2 regions of the Bradyrhizobium ontarionense genome follow, and region 1 is predicted to be linked to the other one. Evidence: predicted binding sites of a transcription regulator. Region 1 holds the regulator's gene; the other holds the start of a gene.
What was found. The regulator LexA, encoded in region 1, represses DNA repair genes until DNA is damaged. The targets are predictions, from matches to a motif close to TGTTCNNNNTGTGTTCNG.
Positions count from the first base shown of each region.

Region 2: LQG66_RS24640 (helicase-related protein) is a predicted target of LexA. The motif match lies at 3,139-3,156, and genes of this name have one in related genera.

Region 1 covers NZ_CP088156.1:1,503,634-1,509,578, reverse strand. The annotation lists gene LQG66_RS06700 (ComEC/Rec2 family competence protein) at 1-788, shown strand, start outside; gene LQG66_RS06695 (hypothetical protein) at 812-1,252, opposite strand; gene lexA (transcriptional repressor LexA) at 1,521-2,219, opposite strand; gene LQG66_RS06685 (molybdopterin molybdotransferase MoeA) at 2,434-3,645, opposite strand; gene LQG66_RS06680 (alpha/beta fold hydrolase) at 3,822-4,631, opposite strand; gene LQG66_RS06675 (LysR family transcriptional regulator) at 4,641-5,594, opposite strand; gene LQG66_RS06670 (MBL fold metallo-hydrolase) at 5,679-5,945, shown strand, end outside.
Region 2 covers NZ_CP088156.1:5,563,602-5,569,546, forward strand. The annotation lists gene LQG66_RS24625 (DUF2235 domain-containing protein) at 1-682, opposite strand, end outside; gene rpmB (50S ribosomal protein L28) at 1,030-1,338, opposite strand; gene LQG66_RS24635 (DUF3108 domain-containing protein) at 1,924-2,739, shown strand; gene LQG66_RS24640 (helicase-related protein) at 3,298-5,945, shown strand, end outside.

The sequences.
Region 1 (5,945 bases):
TGCTGGCGGCGCCGTTCGGCCTCGACGGCCCGTTCTGGTCGCTGATGGGCTGGGGCATCGACTGGATGATCGCGGTGACGCGGTGGGTTGCGGCCTTGCCCGGCGCGGTTGGGCGCATCACGGCGTTCGGCATCGGGCCGATGGTCCTGGCCAGTCTCGGGCTCATTCTGTTCGGGCTGCTGCGCACGCCATTGCGCTGGTCGGGCGCCGTCGTGCTGGCGGTGGCGACGGTCTGGGCGGGCGCAACGCCGCTGCCGGATATCCTGATCTCGGGTGACGGGCGCGCCGTCGCGGTGCGCGGCGGCGACGGACGGCTGCATGTGATGCGCACCGGCAAGGACGTCTTCGTCGTCAAGGAATGGCTCGCCGCCGATGCCGATGCGCGCGCACCGGCCGATTCATCGCTCGGCGACGGCGTGTCCTGCGATGAGGCCGGCTGCGTCGCAGCGTCGGCGGACGGCCGCTTCGTCGCGATGGCGCTGCGCCCCGACGCAGTCGCGGACGATTGCGCGCGCGCCGCGCTGGTCGTGACCGCGCGTCCGGCGCCAGTCTCCTGCGCGGCCGCCGTGGTCGATCGCCAGCGCCTGCAGCAGCAGGGCACGCTGATGCTGACGCGGCACGGCAACGACTTTGTTGTCACCCCCGCGCGCGCCGTTGGCACCGACCGCCCATGGTGGCCGGCGCCGTCGGAGGCGGTCGAATTCGAACCGACGCTGGCGCCGCGAGCGCCATCGGCACGCGTGCAGGACGCCACGCCGCCGGAGCTGGAGCAGGGCGTGGAGGATTAGTTCATCCCGCAGACGCGATCAGCTCACGTGATGCTGATGCGGCGTATCGGCGTGGTCGGATTCGAACCGGTCCCCTCGACGACATCGGGGCGGCGCTCGGCCGGCTGCCTGGTGACCGGCAGTTGCAGCACGGTGACGCGCTGGCCTTCGCAGAGCTGCGTCACCAGCACATGGCGGCCGTCGGCGAACTCGATGGCATCGTGGTGGCGATCCGGAATGTGCTTCTCGATCGCGTTGAACTTGGCGACGCGCTCGCGGATCGTCCGGGTCCACAGCCAGCGGCTGTCGTAGCGGACATCCTCGGCAAAGGCGAGCTCGGTGCCGGGCAGCATGCAGACCGCGACGTTCGGCTCGCTTTCCGAGGCGAAGCCGCGGGTCGCGGTGCCGCGGAACATCGTCGACACCAGCGTCTCGCCCACTTTGGCGGGGCGGGACGCAACGGCATGGAGGCTGTAGTCACACATCGGATCGCTCCTCGTTGAGAGATAGCCGACCCACGCTTCCCCCCGGACAGGCGCAGGCCTCTATCAGAGTGGACATCGATGGTGATGTTAGCGCGTGCTTCGCGGCAATTCTGCGCTGATCTGCGCGGCGTGCCGTCGCGCACGATCACAAGCGTTTGAGTATGCCGCGTTGCACATCCTTCGGTGCATTTCGCAGAGCGATGATCGCTTCCAGACGCAGGAGTCCGCGCCGCGATCGCAGATCGCGTGCGCGACGTTGCGATGCGCGTCAGTATTTGCGGTAGAGTCCGACCAGCTTGCCCTGGATCTTCACCCGGTTGGGCGGCAGGATGCGCACCTCATAGGCGGTATTGGCAGGCTCCAGCGCGATCGAAGCACCGCGGCGGCGGAAGCGCTTCAACGTCGCCTCCTCGTCGTCGATCAGCGCCACCACGATGTCGCCGGTGTCGGCGGTCTCGTTGCGCTGGATCAGCGCCATGTCACCGTCGAGGATGCCGGCATCGACCATCGAATCACCGCGCACCTCGAGCGCATAGTGATCACCATTGCCGAGCATGTCGGCAGGCACGCTGATCGTGTGGCTGCGGGTCTGCAGCGCCTCGATCGGCGTACCTGCGGCGATGCGGCCCATCACCGGCACCGCCACGGGGCGTTCGCCATCGTCGAGCGCAGGTGTCGAGGTTCGCACCTTGCCGAGATTGCCTTCGATCACCGACGGCGTGAAGCCGCGGCGGTTGTTGGCGGCCTGCGACAGCTCGGGCAGCTTGATCACCTCGATGGCGCGAGCGCGATTAGGCAGCCGCCGAATGAAGCCGCGCTCTTCCAGCGCGGTGATCAGGCGGTGGATGCCGGACTTCGAGCGCAGGTCGAGCGCATCCTTCATCTCGTCGAAGGACGGCGGCACGCCGGCTTCCTTGAGCCGTTCGTTGATGAACCGCAGAAGTTCGTACTGTTTGCGCGTCAGCATCTCGACTTGGTCCCCAGTTTGATGTCGTCTGAAATCCGTAGGCTCTGAATCTTGGCGAAGAGTCCGTGAGCGCATGGATGTCGGACGATCCGTAATTCGCGGCGCCCGCAACATACTAAAAACAAATCATGAACGGACACTATATGTTCGATGTGTGTTCCGCAATCCTTAAATTATGATGAACAGGCCGGGCTTTGCCGGGGGGACCGCGGGCTCAGTCCGGCAGGCGCATGATCTCGCAACGGCTGCCAGCCGCAGCCTTGGGCGCAAACGCCGGACGGATCACAAGCGCCTGGGACAGCGCGAGATTCCCCAGCAACGAGGAGTCCTGCTGGGTCACGGGGGTCGCGATCAGGGTGCCGTCGGGACGCTCCTCGAGGCGCGCCCGCAGATAGTCCTCGCGCACGTCGTTGGCGCCGAGCTCGCGGCCGAGCAGCGCGGTCTCGCGCGGCAGATGAAGCTGCGCGCGGCCGAGCAGGCGGCGAATCAGCGGCACCAGGAACAGCATGGCGCAGACATAGGACGAGACCGGATTGCCCGGCAGTCCGATCACCCTGACGCCGCCGAGCCGGCCGTGCATCATCGGCTTGCCCGGCCGCATCGCGATCTTCCAGAACGCCATGTCGACGCCCTCGGCGTCGAGCGCCTGCTTGACCAGGTCGTGGTCGCCGACCGAGGCGCCGCCGGTGGTGATCAGGATGTCGGCCTCGGCCTCGCGGGCGCGGCGGATGCCAGCGACGGTGGCGGCAAGCGTATCCGCGGCAATGCCGAGATCGACTGCTATCGCACCCTCGCTGCGCACCAGCGCGCGCAGGGCATAACCGTTGGAATAGACGATCTGGCCCGGGCCCGGCGTCGAGCCCGGCATCACCAGCTCGTCGCCGGTGGCGAGCAGCGCCACCTTCGGCCGGCGCCGGACCGGCAGGGCCGGGTGGTTCATGCTGGCGGCCAGCGACAGGTCGCGGTCGCTGAGCCGGCGGCCGCCCTCGAGCAGCACCATGCCTTGCTTGAAGTCGACGCCGGCCGGGCGGATGTGGCGGCCCTTGATCGCGGCTTCCGTGATCACGACGTGGTCGCCGTCGGCGACCGTGTCCTCCTGGATCACGACGGCGTCGGCGCCGTCGGGCACGACGCCGCCGGTGAAGATGCGGGCGGCCTCGCCGGGGCCGAGGGCGCGATCGAACGGCCGGCCGGCAGCGACCTCGCCGATCACCTTCAGCCGCGCCTTGACGCGATCGGCATCGGCCGTCCGCACCGCATAGCCGTCCATCGCCGACATCGCCTCGGGCGGCTGCGTCCGCAGCGCCGCCAGGTCGCGCGCCAGCACCCGGTGATGGGCCTCATCCAGGGCCACCAGTTCCTCAGGCAGCGGCGCGGCGCCCGCGAGCACCGCGGCCAACGCATCGGACACCGGCATCAGGGCCATGGGAGTTCCTTCGGACGGAGACGAACGAGTCGAAAGACCAGCCTTCTAACCGAATGCGCGCGGTGCGGCCAAGCCGTAACGGTCTGCCGCCAGTTCATCGACGCCTGCCGGATCCGCCGTACCTGCGCGACTCCGCCAGTTGGGGCTGCCGGGGGCTCGCCGTTGCGGCACGGGTCTCACGATCCGGCGAGAAACCCTGCGATCAGCTCGGTCACCTCGTGCGGCCGCTCCAGGCTCGGCAGGTGCGCCGTTCCGGTCAGCTCGTGACCCGATCCGTTCGGCATCTCTGCTGCGATCAGGCGGCTTCGCTCCTGAATATGAGGAAAGTCCAGGTCGCCCCAGATCACGCGTGACGGCGCGGCGATGTCGCCGAGCTGCGCGAAGGCGGCTGTCACGTCGAGGTTCGCACCCGCCGCGGGCGCACGCAGCGCAGCTGCGTTCTTCTCCAGAAACATCTGCCGGAGCCCGCCCGAGACACGGCCCTCGCGCTGCAGCGGGCCGTCGACCCAGAGATGCGCCTTGATGCTGCTCACCCGATCCCAATCGCGGGCCGACTCGGCGGCGGCGAGCGCAGCCATCAACGCCTCGATCGCAGGCGGGTACACCGGCTCCGGTGCGCCGCTGATGGAGGGCGCGATCAGCACGAGCGCGTTGACTCGAGACGGATAGCGAAGCGCGAAATCGAACGCGATGCGGCCGCCCTGCGAGCAGGCGACCAGCGTTGCCGGCCCGCCCTCGGCGAGCGCATCGATGACGGCAAGCAGATCAGCCACCGGGGAATGATCTTTCCCATCGGCGACCGTCTCGCCGAAGCCGCGCCGATCATAGGCGATGGCCGTGTGGGTCTTCGCTATGCCCACCATCTGCGCCCGCCACATGCTGCGGTCGAACACGGCGGCATGCAGGAACACGACGGGATCACCGCGGCCCGCCACCTCGGCTGCGAGCCGCGCGCGGCCGGACATGATGTGATGGAGAGAGCTCATCTCGAAGCGCTATCCTGCAGTGGCGCGACAGGCGGCGCGCTCGGTCGTGTGCAGGATATCCGCGACCGCGTTTCTCAGCCAGACCGAGGCTGCGTCACGATCGAGCTGCAGCGGCCAGACCATCGAGACCGCCGGCAGCCGCAGCTTCAACGGCGTGGGACAGAGCGTCAGCCCGAAGCGCGGCCCGTAGAGCCTTGCCATCCGGGTCGGTATCGTCGTGATCACGGGTGAGGCGGCCACCGTCGCCAGCACGCTCAGGAATTCCGAGGAGGCCGAGACCACGTTGAGCTCGGTCTCGATCTCATCGAGCGCTGCCTCCAGGCAGCCCTGCAGGCTGTTGGTCAGCGTCACCAGCGCGTGCGGGAGTGACAGATAGTCGGCAAGGCCGATCGGCGTTTTCACCGCGATGTGCTTTGGATTGTAGACGCAGCTCAGCGCCTGCTCGAACAGCAATTGAGATCTGTGCCGCTGCGCGACGGCCTCGAAGCAGCCGACCGCGACATCCAGGGCTCCCTCGTCGAGCAGTCGGTGCGCCTCGTTGCGCTCCGTCGGTCGGCTGAGAAGCCTCAATCCTGGTGCCGATCGACGCAGCACCGCCGTGAGCTCGGGGATCAGCAGCAGCTCCACCTCGCTGGAAAAGCCGAAGCGGATGGTGCGCTGCTCGGTCGCCGGGTCGAACTCGGGTGTGGCGTGCAACGCGGTCTGCATCTGCCCCAACGCAGCTCGAACCGGCCCTGCGAGCACCGCAGCCCGCGGTGTCGGCTGCATCACGGTGCCGACGCGGACGAACAGCTCGTCCTGCAGCAGCACGCGAAGCGTCGATAGCGAATGGCTCATCGCCGGCTGCCCGACCTTGAGACGCGCGGCTGCGCGCGTGACGCTGCGTTCCTGCATCAGCGCGTCGAACGCGACCAGCAGGTTCAGGTCGAAGGAACGAAGATCGAAGTGGTCGATGGACTGCATGAGTTGGATCGATTTGAGGAATGTAAGACCTAGTCGTAGATCTCGGCCGAGACAAGATCATCGTTCGGATCGAGGCCGCCAGACATGCAGGACATCACGACCCATCGCGTCGGGGACGCCACCGTCACCAAGATCTTCGAAATCGGCCTTGATGCGGTCGACGGTGAATTTCTCTTTCCGGGCATCGACCCCGACAGCATCGCCCGGGAACGCGGCGGGTTTGGGCCGGGATCGGTCGATCCGCGGACGGGATCGTTGCGCCTCAGCATCCACAGCTGGCTGGTGCGGACGCCGGGGCGGGTGATCCTGATCGACACGGCCACCGGCAACGACAAGGAGCGGCCCGGTGCT
Region 2 (5,945 bases), 4.1 Mb from region 1:
GGCGGAAGATCTTCACGCTCGGATTCTGGATCGTGAAGGCGAGCTCCTCGAGGCTCGGCAGCGCCAGGAGCCGGTCGGTGCGCGGCACGATCACGCTCGCCACCGTATCCCACACGCCGACGAAATGGATGGTCGGCCAGCGCGCCGAGGTGATGCGCGCGAACTGCGCGGCCTGGTCGTCGTGGCTCTCCGGGATCGGTCCCTCTTCCTCGGTGCTCTCGGCCTCAGTGGTGATGCCGCGCCCGGAGTTCGGATTGTCGGAGGAGTACTTCTTGTAGGCGATCACGCCCGAGCCGGCGAGATTGATCTGATCCGGCGAGATCAGCCCGATCTTGTGGACCAGCCCGGCCAGCACGCGCACGGTGTAGGCGCCGCGCGAGAAGCCGAACAGGAAGATGCGGTCGCCCTCCTGATAGTGTGTGGCGAGGAAGCAGTAGGCCTTGATGACGTTGTCGTCGAGGCCATAGCCGGTGGCGAGCCCGAGCACGAGATTGAAGTTCGCCTTGAAGCGGTGCCAGCTGTCCGGCTGCGTCAGTGTGCCGACGCCGGGGTCGTAGCACACGGCCTGCTGCGGCGTCGTCTTGTCGGTCTTGCGCAGACAGCGATAGAGCTTGAGGACGTTGGAAATGTTCTCGCTGATCTCGTTGCCGGTGCCGTCACAGCAGATGACAATATTCTTCATGGCAAAGGAATGTCCGCGATAATGCTACCGGGACGAGTGTAGAGCATCCGGGGAAGGTTGGGGAGACCGGTTCTCATGACAGTTCGTCTGGGTTGTTTTTGCCGGCTCGCCGAGACGGCCGTGCAAGTTGTCACTGACCGCTGTGCGAACGCGTAAACCCTACGCGACTTGCAGTCATCCGAGCGAACTGCTGCGCGAGCGGATCCTGATTCCGCTCGCGCGGTGGGCCGGTGTGATCGCAAACAAGAACGGCCGGATCCTGCGATCCGGCCGTTCCGTCAACTCACTCCGCCCCAACCCTGCGCAACGCGCCGGGCTCCAGCGTCAATCTCTGAAACTCAGCGGTGTCAGCTCGCCTTGGCGACCGGCGCGGCGTCCGCCGCCTTCTTCTCGATCTGGCGCTTCAGCTCCAGCGCGCGCGGCGACAGCGTCGCGGCGTTGGCCTTGCGCAGATAGGCGTCGAGACCGCCATTGTGGTCGACGCTCTTGATCGCGTTGGTCGAGACCCGCAGGCGAACGTTGCGGCCGAGTACATCCGAGATGAAGGTCACGTTGCACAGGTTCGGCAGGAAGCGCCGCTTGGTCTTGATGTTGGAGTGGCTCACCTTGTGGCCAACCTGGGGGCCCTTGGCCGTCAGTTCACAGCGCCGCGACATGGCAATAAATCCTCTCTCATCCCCGCACCCTTCGTCCGCCTGTGTCGGCGGGCCGCGGGGGTCCAAAACTCGTCCAGCTCTTCTCTGGGAGATGCGGTCGTATAGGGGGGATGCGGCTTTTCGTCAAGGTTTTGAAGGCCACCGTTTTGAAGGCCTCTGCCAACGGCGGTCCTGGTGGCCGGCGGAGGCAGGATTTCCCGCAGACGGCGCGGTGGGCCTGCTGCGAGGTTCGGCCCAAAACCGCCGCGGAGCCGAAAGCGAGCGTCTAATCAACGGTATAGCCGGTAGTTTAGACCATATAAAGGGCGTATTCAGGCACGATGAAGGGTGTCCGGTCGAGCGGCCCCGCACGCCAGAATGGCGGTATGTTCGAGCGGGAGCGTGGGCGACTGATCCAGGTGCCGTTCAGGCGCAAAGCGCTGGACAAACCGCCATCGTCGGACGGTTCGCGTTGTTCGAAGGCGTTTTTGGCTTAAGTAGCAAGGACGGCGCGCCGGACTGGTCCGATGCGCGGCAGGCAGGCGGATCGGTAGGATCATCCCTCACGTGACCATCACCTCGGCTCCCTCATTCGTTTCCCGCGGCCTGGTTGCGGCCGGCTCTGTCCTCTGCCTGTTGGTTCTGGTGCCGCCTCGGGCCGCACAAGCCCAGGCCAGGCTCGACGCGCAATATGAGGCCTCCCTGGCCGGCATTCCAGTCGGCAAGGGCACTTGGGCGGTCGAAATCGGCGACGACCAATATGGCGCCTCGGCGCAGGGCGGCACCGCGGGCCTGCTCAAGAGCTTCTCGCAGGGCTCAGGCAGCGGCGCGGCGCAGGGCCGCGTGGTCAACGGGGCGCTGGTCGGGCAGAGCTATCAGGCCTCGACCACGGCCGGAAAGAAGTCGGAGCAGATTCACATCAATCTCCTGAACGGGAATGTGAAGGATTTCGGCATCGAGCCGGAGCCGCCGGTCGATCCCAACCGCATTCCGGTCACCGACGCACACAAGCGCGGCGTGCTCGATCCGATGACGGCGTCGTTGGTCCGCGTCCCCGGCAATGGCGAGTTATTCGCGCCGGAATCCTGCCGTGGCGCCGCGCCGGTGTTCGACGGCCGCATGCGCTACGAGCTCAAGCTCGACTACAAGCGCATGGAGAACGTCAAGGCGGACAAGGGCTATCGCGGTCCGGCGCTGGTCTGCGCCGTCTACTTCACGCCGATCGCGGGCTACATCCCGGACCGGCCGGTCATCAAATATCTGGCCCAGGCCCGCAACATGGAAATCTTCCTCGTGCCGATCGCCGGCACGCGCGTCCTGGTGCCGTTCAAGATGGTGATCCCGACGCCGTTGGGAACCGCAATGCTGGAGGCGACCTCCTTCGTCACGCAGGCCACGCCTCACGTCGCCAAGACGCAGTAGCCGTATTCCATAAAGTCGCCTGTTGCCTCCGCCGGTGTCATTCCGTGACAGCCCGCAGGGCTGAACCTTGGAATCCAGAGGTCGTGGCGTGTCATGCGACGTTTGCTGTCCTGAACAGCTGTCTCTCACATCGAGATTCCAGGTTCGCGCGGCGCGCGTCCCGGAATGGCGGTGTCCTGGCGCGCTGCGTTGACGCCGTCAGCCCCCGCGCGAATCTGTTTGACTCTGCGCTGATTCTGATTCGACTCGGACCTCGCCAAAAGGCCTGCTGGTTCCATCGCGAAAGCGTTGCTTGTCGAGCCCGCAAAAACTTGATCTAGTGCTAGCATAATAGCCGGGCGCGAGATGTTGCGGTGAACGAAGCGGAAAGACCATGGAGTCAGCGATTCGGGCGCGATTCGTTCTCAAGGCGTTCCGAAGCTTAAGCAGCAGCACTATATGCGTCACAATGTGAGACAGGGGTAAGCATCGCAGCCTCTCCAGACACACGACAATTCCGCATCCATCGCGCGTGAACGGCGCGCGTGCAACGCCGGCTTCGAGACCCAAATTTAACGAATGGCTTTTTCGTCTTCTTCGGTTGCTTCGCCTTTCGAGCGCACCTCCGACCGCGCTCCTGGAAGCGGCGTCACCGCCGTGCTCGGCCCGACCAACACCGGCAAGACTCATTTGGCGATCGAGCGCATGCTCGCGCATTCTTCCGGAATCATCGGCCTGCCGCTGCGGCTGCTCGCGCGCGAGGTCTACAACAAGATCCTGGACCGCACCGGACCGGAGACGGTGGCGCTGATCACCGGCGAAGAGAAGATCAAGCCGAAGAATCCGCGCTACTGGGTCTCCACCGTCGAGGCGATGCCCAGGGATCTCGACGTCTCGTTCCTCGCTGTCGACGAGATCCAGATCGCGGCTGACCTCGAGCGCGGCCATGTCTTCACCGACCGCATTCTGAACCGTCGTGGCCGCGATGAGACGCTGCTGCTTGGGGCTGCGACCATGCGCCCGATCATCGAGCGGCTGCTGCCCGGCGTCTCCACGGTGACCCGGCCGCGGCTGTCGCAGCTCGAATTCGCCGGCGACCGCAAGATCACGCGGCAGCCGCGGCGGACCGCCATCGTCGCCTTCTCCGCCGACGAGGTCTACGCCATCGCCGAGCTGATCCGCCGCCAGCACGGCGGCGCCGCCGTCGTGCTCGGCTCGCTGTCGCCGCGCACCCGCAATGCCCAGGTGGCGATGTTCCAGAACGGCGACGTCGACTACCTCGTCGCCACCGACGCAATCGGCATGGGGCTCAATCTCGACGTCGACCACGTCGCCTTTGCATCCGACCGCAAATATGACGGCTATCAATTCCGCCGCCTGACGCCGTCGGAATTTGCGCAGATTGCGGGTCGCGCCGGCCGTGCCACGCGCAACGGCACCTTCGGCACCACCGGTCGTTGTGCGCCATTCGAGCCCGAGCTGGTCAACGCGCTGCAGAACCATACCTTCGATTCCGTGAAGATGCTGCAATGGCGCAATTCACGGCTGGATTTCTCGAGCCTCAGCGCGCTGCAGGTGTCGCTGGCGCTGGCGCCCGGGCATGAGGTGCTGACGCGCGCGCCGATCGCCGAGGACCTGCGCGTGCTCGATCACGCGGCACGCGATACCGAGGTGCGCGACATGGCGCATGGTGCCACGGCCGTCGAGCGGCTATGGGAGGCCTGCCAGATCCCGGACTATCGCAAGCTGTCGCCGGCGGCCCATGCCGAGCTCGTGACCACGCTGTTCGGCTTCCTCATGCAGAAAGGGCGGATTCCGGATGCGTGGTATGCAGCTCAGGTCGATCAGGCCGACCGCGTCGACGGCGACATCGACACGCTGTCGGGGCGGATTGCACAAATTCGCACCTGGACCTTCGTCGCCAACCGGCCAGATTGGCTGCGGGACCCCGATCATTGGCAGGGGATTACCCGCGAGCTTGAAAATAAATTGTCAGACGCCCTTCATGAACGGCTTACGGAGCGTTTCGTTGATCGCCGTACCAGTGTATTGATGCGGCGCCTGCGGGAGAACAGTGTTTTGAATACGGAAATCGGCAAGACCGGCGAAGTCATCGTTGAAGGGCACGCGATCGGCCGTCTGGATGGATTCACCTTCGCGCCCGACGCCGCTGAAGCCGGCTCCGAGGCCAAGGCCCTGCAGGCCGCGGCCCAGAAAGCCCTGGCCGGCGAGATCGAGGCGCGTGCCGAGAAACTGTCCAACGCGCCGGACGAGCATGTCGTGCTCACCGCCGACGGCACCATCCGCTGGACCGGCGACGCGGTGGCCAAGCTGGTCGCAGCCGACGACGCGCTGCATCCCCGCCTGCGCATCATCGCCGACGAGCGGCTGACGGGGGCGGCTCGCGACAAGGTCCAGGCGCGGCTCGATCTGTGGCTGAAGACGCATGTCGAAAAGCTGCTCGGCCCGCTGTTCGAGCTCTCCAAGGCCGAAGATATCACCGGCATAGCGCGCGGCATCGCGTTCCAGCTGGTGGAGGCGCTCGGCGTCATCGAGCGCACCAAAATCGCCAACGAGATGAAGGATCTCGACCAGCCCTCGCGCGCCACCTTGCGCAAATATGGCGTCCGCTTCGGTGCGTATCACATCTACGTCCCGGCGCTGCTCAAGCCTGCCGCCCGCGCGCTCGCCGCGTTGCTGTGGGCGGAAAAGCAGGCCAATGTCGACATGTCGGCATTGACCGGCGCGCAGCATCTGGCGAGCTCCGGCCGCACCTCCTTCCCGGTCGACAAGGCGCTGCCGCGCGACGCCTATCGCGTGCTCGGCTACAAGCAGGCCGGCGAGCGCGCGGTGCGCGTCGACATTCTGGAGCGCCTCGCTGATCTGATTCGACCTGCTTTGGCCTGGCGCGAGAATGCGTCCGGCGAGAAGCCGGCCGGCGCCTTCGATGGCCGCGGCTTCGTCGTGACCCAGGCGATGACCTCGCTCACCGGCTCGGCTGGCGAGGACTTCGCCTCGATCCTGCGCGCGCTCGGCTATCGCATGGACAAGCGGCCGCCGCTGCCGCCCAAGCCGGTTGAAAAGCCGGTGGAGGCCTCTCCGGCAGAGGCCGGGCCGGCCGAAGCCGTGGCGGCCGATGCGGCGCCAGGCGACGACGTCGCAGGGACCGCTGGTGAGCCGGTCGGCGAGCAGGTTCCGACAGTGGCGGAAGACGCGATTGCTGATGT